Regions from separate parts of the Dethiothermospora halolimnae genome, predicted to be linked through region 2. Evidence: riboswitches for the same ligand, from Rfam matches in the RefSeq annotation. Region 2 holds a riboswitch; the other holds the start of a gene.
The links. A riboswitch is a leader RNA that binds a small molecule or an ion and turns the genes downstream of it on or off. The one in region 2 is predicted to bind FMN.

Region 1: another riboswitch for FMN. It lies ahead of ribD (bifunctional diaminohydroxyphosphoribosylaminopyrimidine deaminase/5-amino-6-(5-phosphoribosylamino)uracil reductase RibD); the one in region 2 lies ahead of V6137_RS02480 (ECF transporter S component).

What each region holds. Positions count from the first base shown of each region.
Region 1 covers NZ_JBAKFX010000001.1:135,485-144,129, reverse strand. The annotation lists gene lpdA (dihydrolipoyl dehydrogenase) at 1-1,078, shown strand, start outside; gene V6137_RS00685 (FmdE family protein) at 1,103-1,639, shown strand; gene V6137_RS00680 (glutathione peroxidase) at 1,777-2,328, shown strand; gene V6137_RS00675 (nitroreductase family protein) at 2,351-2,857, shown strand; gene V6137_RS00670 (MarR family winged helix-turn-helix transcriptional regulator) at 2,841-3,290, shown strand; FMN riboswitch at 3,382-3,501, shown strand; gene ribD (bifunctional diaminohydroxyphosphoribosylaminopyrimidine deaminase/5-amino-6-(5-phosphoribosylamino)uracil reductase RibD) at 3,748-4,845, shown strand; gene V6137_RS00660 (riboflavin synthase) at 5,000-5,647, shown strand; gene V6137_RS00655 (bifunctional 3,4-dihydroxy-2-butanone-4-phosphate synthase/GTP cyclohydrolase II) at 5,892-7,103, shown strand; gene ribH (6,7-dimethyl-8-ribityllumazine synthase) at 7,103-7,564, shown strand; gene V6137_RS00645 (PRC-barrel domain-containing protein) at 7,711-8,100, opposite strand; gene V6137_RS00640 (AI-2E family transporter) at 8,227-8,645, opposite strand, start outside.
Region 2 covers NZ_JBAKFX010000004.1:28,799-37,443, reverse strand. The annotation lists gene V6137_RS02515 (anti-sigma factor family protein) at 1-454, opposite strand, end outside; gene V6137_RS02510 (RNA polymerase sigma factor) at 427-999, opposite strand; gene V6137_RS02505 (hypothetical protein) at 1,190-1,636, shown strand; gene rimI (ribosomal protein S18-alanine N-acetyltransferase) at 1,773-2,237, opposite strand; gene tsaB (tRNA (adenosine(37)-N6)-threonylcarbamoyltransferase complex dimerization subunit type 1 TsaB) at 2,200-2,922, opposite strand; gene tsaE (tRNA (adenosine(37)-N6)-threonylcarbamoyltransferase complex ATPase subunit type 1 TsaE) at 2,924-3,376, opposite strand; gene V6137_RS02485 (SMR family transporter) at 3,597-4,514, opposite strand; gene V6137_RS02480 (ECF transporter S component) at 4,805-5,407, opposite strand; FMN riboswitch at 5,673-5,793, opposite strand; gene V6137_RS02475 (amidohydrolase) at 6,203-7,369, opposite strand; gene V6137_RS02470 (sensor histidine kinase) at 7,684-8,645, opposite strand, start outside.

The DNA of each region.
Region 1 (8,645 bases), on a different contig from region 2:
AACAATAGATGGCATTGGAAGTCTAAAGGACAGAAATAGGGTTTTAGTTAGATTAAATAATGGAGAAGAAAGAGAAATATCAACTAAAAATATTATTATTGCAACAGGTTCTAAACCCTCTGTACCTCCTATTAAAGGAGTGGATTTAGATGGTGTTCATACCAGTGACTACTTTATAAACAGTAGAGAAATCCCTAAAAGATTGGCAATAGTAGGTGGAGGAGTAATAGGTCTTGAATTTGCTAATATATATAATGAACTAGGCTCTACAGTTACCATATTAGGAAGTGAGATAATAAAAAATGTTGATAAGGATATATCTAAAAGGATGGCTTCTTATCTAAAAAGAAATAAAATAAAATTAGCTTTAAAAACTAGGGCTAAAGAAATACGAAAAGAAGATGGGGAACTAATAGTTGTTGGAGATAAAAAAGGTAAAGAGATAACTACTAAAGCAGACTCAGTATTATTAGCAGTTGGAAGGAAACCTGTTCTTGAAGGATTGAACCTGGATAATGTGGGAGTAGAATATGATAAATATGGAATAAAGGTTGATGATCACTTTAGAACTAATATTGATAATATTTATGCCATAGGGGATGTTATCGGTGGAGTTATGTTAGCCCATGTTGCATCCCATGAAGGGATCATAGCTGTGGAAAAAATAATGGGTATAGAAAAGGATATAGATCATGACATAGTTCCAGCATGCATATTTGTTTCACCGGAGATAGCCCAAGTTGGATTAACAGAGGAAAAAGCTAAAGAAAAGGGAATAGATTATAAAAAAAGTAAGTTTATGATTGGTGCCAATGGAAAGGCTTTAGCAATGGGTGAAACTCAAGGGATGGTGAAAGTTTTATCAAAAGGAGAAGATAATACCATAATAGGTGTTCATATAATGGGCCCCCATGCTTCTAGTTTAATCCATGAGGGAGCCCTTGCGGTATATAATAAACTAAATGTAAAGGATATAGAACATACTATCCATGCCCATCCAACTTTATCGGAAAGTTTTTTTGAAGGGGTTTTAGGATTAGAAGATAGAGCCATACACATGGCAAAACCTAAAAAATAGAATATAGATAGAAAGGTGATTAATATGGATAGAAAGCTATGGGAAAAAGTAGTAGATTTTCATGGTCATGAGTGTCCAGGACTTGCAATTGGCTTTAAAGCAGCAATGGCTGTTATAGATAGCCTTGAAATGAAATTTTCAAAGGATGAAGAAATAGTGTGTATAACTGAAAATGATGCCTGTGGTGTTGATGCAATACAACTTTTAACAGGATGTACTTTTGGTAAAGGTAATTTGATTTATAAACCCACAGGAAAACAGGCCTATAGCTTCTTTTCTAGAAAGACAGGAGAAAATATAAGGGTAGTTTTGAAACCAATTTTAAAAAATATGAGTAGAGAAGAAAAAATAGGATATATATTAGATAGTAGAGTTAAAGACCTGTTCATATTTAAAAAGCCAAATTGTTATTTGCCCCGTGAAGCAAATATATATGAGACTGTATATTGTGAAGAATGTAATGAGGGTGTTTCAGAAAATATGATTAAAGTAAAGAATGGAAAAAAGGTTTGCATTGATTGTTACAAAGGCTATAATAAAGTCTTACAGATGTGTTATTAATATTATGGAATTTAAATTTTATAATTTTAAAGATATGTTTAGTTTAATATTACCTTTGTTAATTTGTATTGACAAAGGTAATATTAAAAGTTAACATGTGTATGTACAAACAACATAAAATAGAAGGAGGAATATTTATGGGTATATATGATTTTTCTTTAGAAACAATAGACAATGAAAAGATTTCTATGGAGGAGTATAGAGGAAAGGTTTTATTAATAGTTAATACAGCAAGTAAATGTGGTTTTACTCCCCAATATGAAGACTTAGAGAGGTTATATGAAAGGTATAATAAAGATGGATTTGAAATTTTAGCTTTTCCTTGTAATCAATTTCAAAACCAAGAGCCTGGAGATAATGAAGATATTGAAAGCTTTTGTAAATTAAACTATGGGGTTAAATTCCCTTTGTTCTCTAAAATTGATGTAAGGGGAAAGAATATTCATCCTCTATATAGTTTTTTAATAAATGAAGCTCCCTTTGAAGGGTTTAACCTAGGAAATCCTTCCGGTAAAATATTGTATCATATGTTAGAAGAAAATCATCCCGATTGGCTTCTTGATAATTCTATAAAATGGAATTTTACTAAATTCTTAATAGATCAAAAGGGAAATGTTATTAAAAGATATGAGTCTCCCGTTGACCCTATGGATATAGAAGGAGATATTGAAAAACTCATTTTTAAATAAAAATTAGTATGGAGGTTATAAAATGAAAGAAATATTTAATAGAAGAAGTATAAGAAAATATAAAGATAAAAAGGTTGAAAAAGAAAAGATAGAAAGGATGCTAAGGGCTGCAATGCAGGCTCCATCGGCAGTGAATCAACAACCGTGGGAATTTATTGTAGTTGAAAATAAAGAAACACTTAAAAAGTTATCCCAAATAAGTCCCTACTCAAAAATGGTAGAAAATGCTCCTGTGGCATTTGTTATTTTATTTAGGAAAGAAGGAATACCAGTGCCTAGTATGATACAACAGGATATGGGAGCTGCAACACAGAACCTTCTTTTAGAAGCAACCCATTTAGGGTTAGGAGCTGTTTGGTTAGGGGTATATCCAGTACAAGATAGGATGGATAGTATTAGAAGTTTATTAGAAATACCAGATAACCTAGAATCCTTTGCTGTAGTTCCAGTGGGGTATCCTGATGGACAGGAAAACAAGTTTGTAGATAGATTTGATGAATCTAGGGTTCACTATGAAGGATGGAAATAAAGTGTCAGATATAAATGAAGAATTAAGAGGATGTTTATATTTTACATCTAATAGACTATCACGACTGATAGGTAAGATGGCAAATGAAGAGTTTAGAATAACAGGGCTTTCTCCCACCTATGGATTTTTAATTAGTATTGTAAATAAAAGAGAGGGGATAACCCAAAAGGAAATAGGAAAAACCCTGCATATGACCCCTTCAACTATAACTAGATTTATAGATAAACTTGAGAATAAAGGATTTATAAAAAGGGTAACAGAAGGTAAAAACTCATTAATATATTTAACAGATGAAGGGAAGTCACTACAGGTTGAAATAGATAAGGCATGGAATAATCTACATAAAAGGTATTCAGAAATTATAGGAGAAGATGAAGAAAAAATAGTAGAAATTATAAATCGTGTGACTTCAAAAATTGAAGAAAACTACTAGTTATTAATATAACTGAAGATAAAGTTAAGTTTAAAATATTTTATTGACAGTGAATTAACTAAGTGGTATATTAAATAATATAAAAGTTAATAATATTCTTCAGGGCAGGGTGAAATTCCCGACCGGCGGTTAAAGTCCGCGAACTGTTTAAAACAGTTGATTTGGTGAAATTCCAAAACCGACAGTAAAGTCTGGATGGGAGAAGAAAAGCTATAGATGTATTATGTGAAAATAACTTTGACATTAGTCAAAAATTTCATCTATATTTTAACGGATTAAAAGCCCTGAAGATAATATCTTCAGGGCTTTATTTGTGTCTTTTAAAATAAAAGAAAACCTTCGAATGAATTCGAAGCTACTTATTTCAATTGATAATTGACAGATGACAATTGTCAGTTAAAAGTGATTTATACCTTTAATTATCAACTGTCAATTGTCAATTATTAATAAAAATGGGGTGATAAAAATTGATAAGAAATATATGAAACTTGCAATAGAACTTGCTAAAAAGGGAGTAGGTTACGTTAATCCCAATCCGTTGGTTGGAGCAGTAATAGTAAAGGACGGAAAGATAGTAGGGCAAGGGTATCATAGGGCTTTTGGAGAGGATCATGCCGAAGTAGATGCCATAAAAAATAGTAATGGAGATATAACTAATTCAACTATGTATGTAACCCTAGAGCCCTGTAGCCATTATGGGAAAACACCTCCCTGTGTAAATACAATAATTAAAAATGGTATATCAAAGGTAGTTTTGGCCATGAAAGACCCTAATCCTATGGTATCAGGTAGAGGAATTAATATATTAAGGGAAAGTGGAGTTGAAGTTATAGTTGGAGTATTGGAAGAAGAGGCTAGAAGGTTAAATGAAGTGTTTATAAAATATATAACTAAAAATAAACCCTTTGTTATATTAAAGACTGCCATGACATTAGATGGTAAGATAGCAACGACTATAGGGGATTCAAAATGGATAAGTAATGAAAAATCTAGATACTATGTTCATAAATTAAGACATAAAGTATCGGTTATAATGGTGGGAATAAATACTATAATAAAAGATAACCCTAAACTTACAACTAGGTTAAATGAAATAGAGGGTAAAGACCCTATAAGAGTTATAGTAGATAGTAAAGGAAGGGTTCCAATTAGTTCAAATATTTTAAATATTAAGTCTAATTCAAAAACAATAATAGCAACTACAGATAAGATGGATAAAAATAAGGTAAAAGAAATAGAAGCTAAAGGGGGAGAAGTTATAGTAACTCCAGCTACAGATAATAAAGTAGATATTAAGTATTTAATAAAAAAATTAGGACAGCAGGGGATAGATAGTATTTTATTAGAAGGTGGCGGAACATTAAATTATAGCTGTTTGAATGAAGGAGTTGTAGATAAAGTTATATCCTTTATATCACCTAAAATTATAGGGGGAAGTGAAGCTAAAACTCCTATTGAAGGTGAAGGAAAGGATTATATTAGGGATAGTTTTAAATTAAGGGACATAAGTGTATCAAGGTTTGATGAAGATATTATGATAGAAGGGTATATTTAATTGATAATTGACAGTTGACATTGGACAGTTAAGGTACAAATCGGCTAAAGCCGATTTGAATATAATATTTTAGGAACGAAGTGAATAAAATCACCTTCAATTATCAATTGTCCATTGTCAATTCTCAATTTAAATAAATAAAGGGCGTGATGTGTTGTTTACTGGATTAATTGAAGAGATTGGTGAAGTTAAGGGGATTAAAAAGGGGTTAAGGTCAGCCCAGATTGAGATAGGGGCAACTAAGGTTTTAGATGACATTAAATTAGGAGATAGTATCAGTACCAATGGTGTATGTTTAACAGTAATAGATTTTACTGATGATACCTTTACCGTTGATGTAATGCCGGAAACTATGAATAAAAGTAATTTATATAAACTAAAGACAAGGGACAAAGTTAATCTTGAAAGGGCATTAAAGCTTGGCGATAGATTTGGAGGTCATATTGTATCGGGGCATATAGATGGTGTAGGTATTATAACCGACTTAAAAGAAGATGATAATGCAACGTGGGTTACAATAAAGGTTAAAAAAGATATAAACAAATATATAGTATCAAAGGGATCGGTAGCCATAGATGGTACTAGCTTAACGGTGGCAAATGTGGATGACGAGGAGTTTAAAGTTTCAATAATCCCCCTTACAAAGGAGGAGACCACATTACTTAGTAAAAAAAGTGGTGAAGAAGTAAATATAGAGTGTGACTTAGTGGGAAAATATATTGAAAAATTAATGGGATTTAATAATGAAAAAAAGAAAAGTAATATAGATATGGAGTTTTTAAGTAGTAAAGGGTTTATTTAGATATAAAGAATAAAGAATGGAGAATAAAGAATAGATAAGGAGATTTTATTCACTTCGTTCGTAAAATTAAATTATGTAGGGACAGGGCATGCCCTGTCCGGTTGGACAGTCATAAAAGATTTATTGTTGTTGGGGGATTCATAATCCCACAACCTATACAATGAAATTTTACGACCATAGGGAGTAAAATAACCACATCTATTCTTTATTATCTATTCTCTAAAAGAAAGGAAAGGGTGTTCTTATGTATAAATTTAATACCATAAAGGAAGCTATAGAAGATATTAAGGCCGGGAAGATGGTAGTTGTTGTGGATGATGAAAATAGGGAAAATGAAGGGGATTTAGTTATGGCAGCTGAAAAGGTCACAACAGCTGATGTGAACTTTATGACTAAATATGGTAGAGGTTTAATATGTGTACCTATGAAAGAAGACAGATTAAGGGACTTATCTATAAATCCTATGGTTACAGTAAATACAGATCCTAAAGAAACAGCATTTACTGTTTCAGTTGATGCTAAAGAAACCACAACAGGGATTTCAGCGAGAGAAAGAGCTATAACCATAAAAAAATTAGTAGATAAAGATGCCACTGGAGGTGACTTTACAAAGCCAGGTCATATATTTCCTTTAAAAGCTAAAAAGGGTGGAGTACTAAAAAGGGCAGGTCATACCGAGGCATCTGTGGATTTAGCAAGATTGGCGGGATTATATGAGGCTGGGGTGATCTGTGAAATAATGAATGATGATGGCTCCATGGCTAGGGTACCAGACCTTATGGAATATGTAGAAAAACATGATTTAAAAATAATAACCATAGAAGATTTAATAGCCTATAGAAGGAAAAATGAAATATTAGTAAAAAGGGAGACAGAAGCAGATATGCCAACTAAGCACGGGAATTTTAAAATGGTTGGTTTTATAAATAAGTTAAATGGAGAACATCATGTGGCTTTAGTAAAAGGAGAAATAAATGAAAATGAACCGGTATTGGTAAGGGTACATTCAGAATGTTTAACAGGGGATGCTCTAGGGTCCTTAAGATGTGACTGTGGAGAACAACTGCAAAATGCCCTTAAGAAAATAGAAAATGAAGGAAAGGGAATACTGCTTTATATGAGACAGGAGGGGAGGGGAATAGGACTTATAAATAAAATAAAAGCCTATAACCTTCAAGATAAAGGTATGGATACTGTAGATGCAAATTTAGCCCTTGGATTTCCAGAGGATATGAGGGATTATGGAATAGGAGCTCAAATTCTTTCGGAGCTGGGAGCTAAAAAGATAAAGCTTATGACTAACAACCCTAAAAAAATATCGGGAATAAAGGGGTATGGTCTAGAAATAGTAGAAAGGGTTCCAATACAAATGAACCATAATGAAAGAAATAAATATTATTTAGAAACTAAAAAAGAAAGAATGGGACATATGCTTAATTTTAAGGAGGTAGAATAATGAATATATACGAAGGAAATTTAATAGGAACCGGTCTAAAAGTTGGAATAGTAGCAGCTAGATTTAATGAGTTTATAGTATCAAAACTATTAGATGGAGCACTAGATGGACTAAAAAGACATGGAGTGGAGGAAGAAGATATAGATATACTTTGGACTCCAGGAGCCTTTGAGATACCCCTTATGGCAAAGAAAATGGCAAAGAAAGATAAATATGATGCAGTTATTTGCTTAGGAGCAGTGATAAGAGGTGCAACACCCCATTTTGACTATGTATCAAGTGAAGTTTCAAAGGGAATAGCAAATGTATCTTTAGAGGTGGAAAAACCTATTATATTTGGAGTACTTACAACAGATACAATAGAACAGGCCATAGAAAGGGCAGGAACAAAGGCCGGAAATAAGGGGTATGAAGCCAGTGTTTCTGCAATAGAAACAGCCAATTTGTTAAGGGAAATATAAAATTGATATTTACAAGTTTTATCAAGTGAAAGGTTAATTTCTCGGTGAAATTGGAGTTAATTATAATTGTCAATTTAAATAAGTAAAAGGACCTTAGCTTTAATACTTAGAATAGAATTTATCATAAAAAAGATAGGGATGTATTATTACATCCCTATTTTACCCCAAAATATAGGTGCTTGCATGCCATAGAAACTATGAACATTATTTGCCCAATTTTGGTCACTGAAATTAGGCCATTCATTTCTATCAAAATTAGGACCTTCTTCCAATTTTGCCCTCTCTATATCAAGGGTACAATCTCCAACCACCTCATCTAGTTCAAATGCTGCAAATGGAACAGCATATAATTTATCGCCAATACCTAGAAAACCACCAACTGATAATATTACATATCTGACCTTTCCTTCTTTGTAATCGATAACCAGGTCTTCTATTTTACCTAATTTCTCATTTTTCTTATTTTTCACTTCAGTCCCTTCTAAACTGTCAAAATTAAACAATCCTGCATAACACTTATTACTATCATTTTCCAACTTAACCTTATCGTCAACAGGTTTAATAATATCACTCTCCTTAATATTTAGTGATTAGCTTATATTATTTATATAACCTATAAAATACCAAATAAACAATTAACCCTTAAAAAAAGATAGTATGGTCTAGACCATACTATCTTTTTTTTCTATATATTTTACTAATATAGTTTTAATCATAGCAGCGACAGGAACAGCTAAAAGCATTCCTAAAATCCCAAACAAACCTCCACCAACTATTATGGCAGATATTATCCAAAAAGGTTTTAGTCCCACTTGAGTTCCTAAGATTTTTGGACCAAGATATAATCCATCAAACTGTTGTAATCCAAATATGAATAATCCCACCCAGATAGCCTTAATAGGACTATAAAATAGGGTAATAATAACAGCAGGAACCATACCTATGAACGGTCCAAAGTATGGAATCATATTAGTAATACCTACTATAGTACTAAAAACTAAAGCATAGGGAGCATTTATTATAAGTAGACCTATAAAACATAATATCCCTATTATAATGGAGTCTATTATTTTACCCACTA
Region 2 (8,645 bases):
TTACTATAGACATAGCCCCCAAAAATATCAATAATAAATAATTGTTTATAAAAGCCAACACCTTGGGAAGGGCCAATACGGTAAAATTAACAAATCTAGTTATAGTAACTATTGCCACTTCTCCAATGGATAAATTATTAAATATGGACCTGTAGCTTATATATCCCATAATTATAGGCATTATAGCCAAAAGTGTTAAAATTAAAGATGTATGATTTCCATTTGCTTTATACCTATCTTTATCTATCTTTTTCATTATATTTTCTTCTATCTCTAAAGGAGGCTCCACTTCATCTACATCTTCCACTAAGTCCACGGCTTCTGTTATTAGTTGAAACTCTTCTTTACAATGATGACAATCTTCAATATGGTTTAATAAATGCTTTTTATCGATATCTAAAATATCACCATCTATATACTCCATGATTAATATTGAAGCTCTTTGGCAGTCCATTTAGATTCCTCCTCTTTAATATTTTTTAAGTTTTCCTTTAACATATTCCGAGCCCGATACAGTCTGTTTTTCACTTTCGTAAGGGGTAAATTTAATGTCTCTGATATTTCTTTATAACTTAGATTTTCATTGTGATACAGTATTATAAGTACTCTATATTCTTTAGAAAGATTATTTATTGCATCCTTTATAATTTTTTTATTTTCCTTATGAATAAATACATCTTCTGCACTAGTTGTGGTTTTGTCATTCTTTAGCTTAGTATTTAACTCCACTGTATTTACTCTTTTTTTCTTCTTAATATCCAAACAGTAATTTGTAGTCATTTTAAGAATCCATGATGAAAATTTATACTTGGGATTATATTTTTCAAGGGAATTATATGCTTTTATAAATATTTCTTGAGTTATATCAAGGGCATCTTCTTTATTAAATGTAAATTTATAAGCTATATTATATATTTTCTTCTTATGACGGGTAACCAACTCTTTAAAGACATCGCCGTCACCATCTAAACAACGATTTACTATTTCTTTATCATCCATAATCCCCCTCCTCCCTTTTGTCCTTCTATAAATATACTACGAAAATAATTTAATTTTGTCTGAAAGTTTTTTTATATTTCTTCTTTACCCATTCTTCTTTAATTGATGGTATAATAAATTATAATTAACTTATTATACCATCTAATTATTAAATGCTATTTATAATTTTTTAAGAATGGAGGCAAAGTTATTGAAACTTAGTATTACTTCAAACAATATAGACCTTTCTAAGGAAAAATCCTGTTTAAAAAAGCATAGTATAACAGATGAAAATCAAATCTCTGTAATAATTATATTCGCTAAAAATCATTCATCAAACTTTACCTTTACTGTATACGAAGCCTATGGATCAGATATTTCTATATATATATTAAATAAAAATATACCCTTAATACGAAGATTTCTTCTACAAGCTATTGACAGTAGTAAAAACATCTCTAATGAATTTATAGAAATAGGTTCTGTTTCAGGTAAATGCATAGATCTTCAGGATGAATTAAACATTTCTATAGTATCTTCTTTTGAAACTGTTATTATATCTATAGGAAGTAACGAGAAATTTCATATTAATAAAGGGGTAACTATTAGTCTAACAATTGAACAAACTAAAAAAATAATTGATTTTTTATCAAAATAGCTTAAGTAAATTAAAAAACCCCACCTCTTCCTGCGGCGGGGGGGACTGAATATATTCAGTCCTTACATAATCTATTCTTTATTCTGTATTTTTTATTCTTTGCTTTTAAGTTTCTTCTTTACCCATTCTTCTTTAATTAAATTTCCTTCCACATTATAATTGCATCTTCTCCAGTATCACTATAATAATTTGGCCTTATTCCCTCTTCCTTAAAACCATATTTCTTATATAAGGATTTAGCTGGGGTATTTGACTTTCTTACTTCTAAAGTCATATTCATTATACCTATTTCTTTACATATATTTATTAATCCCTCTACTAAAAAATTTCCTATTCCCAATCCCCTATAATCAGGATGGGTTGCAATATTGGTTATATGACCTTCGTCCATTATTAGCCATATACCACCATAACCTAATATCTTTTTATCTACCTCTGCTACTATGTATTTAGCAAGTAAGTTTTTATTAACTTCTTGAATAAAAGCATCTCTACTCCAAGGTGTTGTAAAGCATTTATTTTCTATCTCTAGTACGTCATCTATATCATCTATTTCCATCTTTCTAACAGTTACATCCATTATCCACACCACATTTTTCATCATATTGTCTTTCTGCCTGGGATTTCCTTAAGTATTGTGGAGTTAGGGTTAAATAACTTTCTAATTCTCCCTTTTCCACCTTTGAAAATGCCAATTCACATAGAGATGATGCTCTGGCTATATTACATGATTTTGGCGCAAAAACTACTTCATTTTTTAAACCTTCTAATAGTTTTTCCCTATATACATTTCCCCCATCACCATTTACTATTATCCTTTCATTTCTTTCATTTAATATATCTATTAGCTCATCTACTTCTATTACATCCTGCTCTCTTATTACAGAAAGTCCACCACTTTCCCATTTATATATTCCGCTATAAACCCTATCCCTCCTTGCATCCATCATAGGGACAACTATTCCCTTAGAGTAGGGGACATTAAAGGCAAGGGCATCAATTGTTGGTATTCCCACAACTTTTTTGTCATTTACATGGGCAAGGGCTTTTATTGTAGCTATTCCTATCCTCAATCCAGTAAAGGAACCCGGTCCCTTTGCTGCAGCAAATAAGTCTATATCCTCTGGTTTCAATTCACAATTATCTAGTAATTCTTTTATAATAGGCATTATTTTTTGAGAATGGGTTCTACCTTGATTTAATATGTACTCTCCTATTAGCTTATCATCATCCATTATGGCACAGGTGGCTACTATACTGGAAGTATCTATGGCAAGTATCTTCATGTTAACTCAACTCCTTAATTATCTCTTTGTATCTATTACCTTCTCCATATATATTTATTTCTCTTTTATTAATATCTTTCCTCTTTATATCTATTATTAACTTTTCCTTTGGTAAAATATCATCTATAATATTTGCCCATTCTATTATACTTACACCTTCCCCAAAGATATACTCTTCATAACCAAGATCATACATTTCATCAACATCATTTATTCTATATACATCGAAATGGTATAAAGGATATCTCCCCTCATATTCCTTTATTAACGTAAATGTGGGACTTGTAATATAATCATCAATATCTAAACCTTTAGCAATGGATTTTGTTAATGTGGTTTTTCCTGCTCCCAAGTCTCCTATAAGACATATTATATCCCCAGCTTCTAGTGTTTTGCCCAATTTGTATCCTAGATTTTCCGTTTCCTGTGGATTGTTGGTTATTATCTTTAGCATAATTTCATCCTTTCAAGTTTATCCTATTTCTATTATATCCAAATTTATCTTTAATAAAATTTGTTCTCCATTTCTGCTTTTCGTTGCTGAGGGATTCGTAATCCCTCAGCTTTTGACCTTTCCTAGTTTTATTGGTTGAGGGATTACCAATCCCCCAACAACACAATTGTGGAATTCATTGGGGAAAATTTTATGATTGGTCTATATCTCTACAACAATATTATAAATTAATAAGAATCAATGCCACTATGGTCATAACAATAGAAACCTTTTCTTTTCTCATTAATTTTTCTTTAAAGAATAATAATCCTGCTAAACTTATAACTACTATGCTTCCCGCACTATATATGGGGTATACAACTGAAGCTTTCATTGGTTTTAGTGCCATTATTAAAAAGAATGATGAGAATAAGTTTGGTATTCCGACCATAAACCCTGTTAATATATCCCTTTTGTCCACAGGTTGTTTTCTTTTTATTGTAAATATTAAACTTATTATAAATGCTACAAAGAATACAAAAAATAAAAACAAACTTTTATAATCGTCTATAGCATATTTCTGAAAAAATTTATTTGAGAACTCCGCCATTCCACCAAATAAAAATAGTAATATTAGATTAAATCTAATTTCTTCAATATTAGATTTTTTAAAGGATAAATTAACTATAAGTATCGATGCCATTGACAATACTATTCCTACCCACTGTATTTTTGTTGGTAATTCATTCCAAAGTATTATGGAAAGGGACATGGGAACTAATATCCCCAGTTTAGAGAAAGCTCCTGCTAGACCTACACTATTTTCTTTAACACTTTTCTGATAATATATAAATGATAAAAAGAAAAATACCCCTGCAACACTTCCTATAATTATTGACCAAACTATACTTGAATCATTCGAAAATAATCCTTGATTTTTTATTATTACATTTTTAGACTCTTCTACAAAGCTTTTAAACACATTATCATTGGAAAAATATATGTTTCTCTCCATTAATGCCATTACAAGACTCACTGTAAATGCCATAACATAGTTTGATGTTGTAACAGCATATCGATTCATATTATTGCCTTCACTATATTTAAATATAATTGCAATGGCTGAACTACATATTATTGCTAAAAATAAATATACCATGTTATACCTCCTTTGTCTTTCCTTATTTTATCACAGTTAAATTTTATTTTGTAGTCTATTTTAAAACGATAAAAATGCGAAGTGCAGAGATTGGGGATAAACAAATGTAGGGGCTGAATATATTCAGCCCCTACATTTATTATACCGAAGAATAAATTCCCCTCTACTACCTGTTTTAGTTGACAATTTAAGGTGATTTTACTACCCTCGGTGGTAAAATTATTTAAATTTCAAATGGGCCTCAGCCGATTTGTTCCTTTAACTCTTCACTTTTCATTATCAATTCTCCACTATCTCTTAAGTATTGGCGCAAGTTTCTTATATAGTGGCAATGCCAAGACTGATAATAATACTCCCTTTATTAAATTAAAAGGAACCACTGTGTATATTATAAAAGTCTTAAGATCCACAACAATACTATTTACCTTACTTGCCATACCTATTATTGCCTCTATAGGCATACCATATGCCTTCGAATAAAATGGTATTAATACAAAATAATTTGCTACAGACATTGCCACTGCCATAACTATTGTTCCAACTATCATACCTATTATGGCATTTTTTAAAGATTTTTTTCTAAAGTATATAGAGGAAGCACTAAATACAAACAAACTACCTACTATAAAATTAGCAAGCTCACCAATGCCTGCTGTATCGGTTCCCTGCAAACCTATATTAAGTATATTTTTTAATAATTCAATAACTACTCCAGCCACAGGTCCCATGGCAAAAGCTCCTATCAGTGCAGGTAAATCACTTAGATCAATCTCTAAAAATGGTGGAGCAAACCATAACGGTGCCTCAAAAAACATTATTATAAAAGCTAGAACCGACAATATTGATATCTTTACCATTGATTTTGTATCCATTTTTTCTCTCAAAACTAACATTTTATTACCCCCTTCTTTTTTAGAAATAATAGAGAATACAGAATAAAGAATAGATATGGTTATTTTACTCACTATCCTCGTAAAATTATTATATTAGAATCAGCAAGCTGATTTTTTCCACCACTTGACAGGGTAGATAGTCTAGGCATGCCTAGACCCTACATTACTTTTGTTTACAATTCTTAAATTAAAACCTAAAAAAACCTTGAAGATATATATCTTCAAGGTTTGTGTTCAACATAATTATGTACCAAATAGTACATAAAACTATCTTCTTCCATCCAGACTCTACTGTCGGTCTTGGAATCTCACCAAGTCAACTGTATTTAAACAGTTCGCGGACTTTAACCGCCGGTCGGGAATTTCACCCTGCCCTGAAGATTTCGTTATTTTATTTTCAATTTAATTATACCATTATTTTGTTAATAGTTCAACAAAAAGTTTATTAGCTAATAAATTAGGTTGGGGGATTACGAATCCCCCAATAACAATAATTTGACTTCCCCCTCTTTATAGGGCGGGGAACTGAATATATTCAGTTCCTACATTTCTTCTTTACCCACTCTTATTTAATGAATCGTAGGGTCTAGGCATGCCTAGACCACCAGCTCTTCCCTCTGTGGAAGATCTACTCCACCCCGTTCCTGGGGGATTCGTAATCCCACAGGTCATAAACTATATACTTCACTTAACTTTAAAACCGCCCTCCGGACCGGGCATGCCCGGCCCCTACATAATCCAATTTTACGAACAAAGTGAGTAAAATCCCCTTATCTACTCTTTATTCTCTATTCTTTATTCTTTGCTTTTATAAACTATTTTCCCATCTATAATCGTAGCCACCGTCTTGCAACCAATATCCTTAATAGGATTTCCATCAAATATTACTATATCTCCATCTTTTCCAACCTCTATACTTCCAACCCTATCATCTATGCCTACTATTTCTGCTGCATTTATTGTTATTGCCCTTAATGCTTCCATTTCCTCTAATCCAGATTTAACTGCCATACCGGCACATATAGGTAGGTATTGAAGGGGTATTACTGGAGAATCTGTTGTTATAGCAACCTTGACACCTGCTTTATGTAGCACCCCAGGTGTCTTAAATGTTAGATTTTTAAGTTCGAACTTACTCCTATCACTTAATGTTGGACCTACTATGGCATCTTTATTTTCTTCTTTTATATAATCAGCTATTAAATGTCCCTCTGTACAATGGTCTAAAGTTATATTTACATCAAATTCCTTGGCTATCCTTATAGCTGTTAATATATCATCTGCTCTATGGGCATGGGCCTTTAGTGGTATCTCTTTTTTCATTACTTTAGTCATTGCATCCATTTTCATATCAAATTCTGGAGCCTTAGAAGGATCATCTTTATATTTTTCCAACTTTTTTATATAGTTATTTGCTTTAAATAATGTTTCCCTTAATATAGCTGCTGTGGCCATTCTAGTTACTGGAGACTTTTTCTGATTATTATATACCCTTTTAGGGTTTTCACCAAAGGCTATCTTCATTGCCACCGGCTCTTTAATTATCATATCATCAACTCTATTTCCATAAGTCTTTATGGCAGCAAATTGTCCCCCCACTACATTGGCACTTCCCGGTCCTGTAACAGCAGTGGTAACACCGCTTTCATGGGCTTCTTTAAATGTAATATCCATGGGATTTATACCATCTATTGCTCTCAGTTGTGGAGTAACAGGATCCACATACTCGTTTCCATCGTCCCCTTCAAATCCTATACCATCTTCGAACAAACCTAAATGACAGTGGGCCTCAACAAAACCCGGCATAACCATTTTGCCATCAGCATCAATAACTTCACATCCATTAGGTGCCTCTATTCCTTTTCCAACTTCCTTTATCTTTCCATCCTCTATCAATATGTCCCCTTTGTCTATTACATCACCAACCATTGTAAATATTTTACCATTTTTTATAAGTAACACTTTAAAACCCCCTCTTTTTTAAATAATAGAGAATGAAGAATAGATATGGTGCAAAGAATAGTAGCTTCGACTTCAGTCGAAGGTTTCCTTATTTATTCTCTATTCTTTATTCTTCATTCTTTGCTTTTCAAAACTGTTTCGTGTCTCTAAATATCATTATATAACTTAACTGACATTTATGCAATAATCTTATTATTGTGTCTCTTCTCTATACTCTCTTCTTTAACTAAAGTAGGGTCTAGGCATGCTCCGTCCCTACATAATTTAATTTTATGAACAGAGTGGATAAAATTTCCTTATCTATTCTTCATTCTCTATTCTTTATTATTTATCACCAAATCAATTCCCTCGGCTAAATCCTTAAGAAGACAGGGCTTTTCCAATATATAATCTACTTTATCTAAATATTTGCTCCCTATTTCCCCAGGCCATCCTGTCATAATTATAAACTTAGTATTTGGATACTTATCTTTTACTTTTTTTGCTATATCCAATCCCCCTATTCTTGGCATTGCTAAATCACATACTATAATATCATAATCATTATTGTCTATCTTATCCATAACCTTATCAACATCTGTTTCAATATCATTGTTAATTTTAAGCATATTCATTAATTGTCCTATGGAATAGGCAACTTCCCTATTATCATCTATAATTAAAGCACTTACATTATTAAACTTAGGTATATCAATACTGCCTACTTTTGCTTTATTATCCTTTAAATGACTATCTAATTTTATTATAAACTTTGTTCCCCTTCCCAGTTCACTTTCTACTACTATTTCCCCATTATGTCTCTCTATTATATCTTTAGATATACTAAGTCCCAATCCAGTACCTCGTACATCCTTTGTGCTAAAAAAGGATTCAAATATTCTTTCTTTGACATCTTCAGTCATTCCTTCCCCTGTATCCTTTATTTCAATAATCGCTTTATTGTCTTTATCATAAGAATCTATTGTAAGGATTCCCCCAGCTTCCATTGCATCCATGGCATTTAATATAATATTAAGTATAACTTCCCTTATCTCATGGGCTTTACAATAGATATAGCTCTTTGAATTAAGATTTTTAATAAGTTCCAGTTTTATTCCTCTACTTTCATAGGAGTTTTTCCATCTTGGTTTTGCCATCTCTATACTACTCTCTAGTATTTCCTTTAACCTATGTAACTCATATTTATTATTAGACCTTCTTTTAGTAAAGTTTTCAACATTTTCTACTATGCTCTTCCCATCTAATGCCGATTTATATATTATATCTAAATATTTTT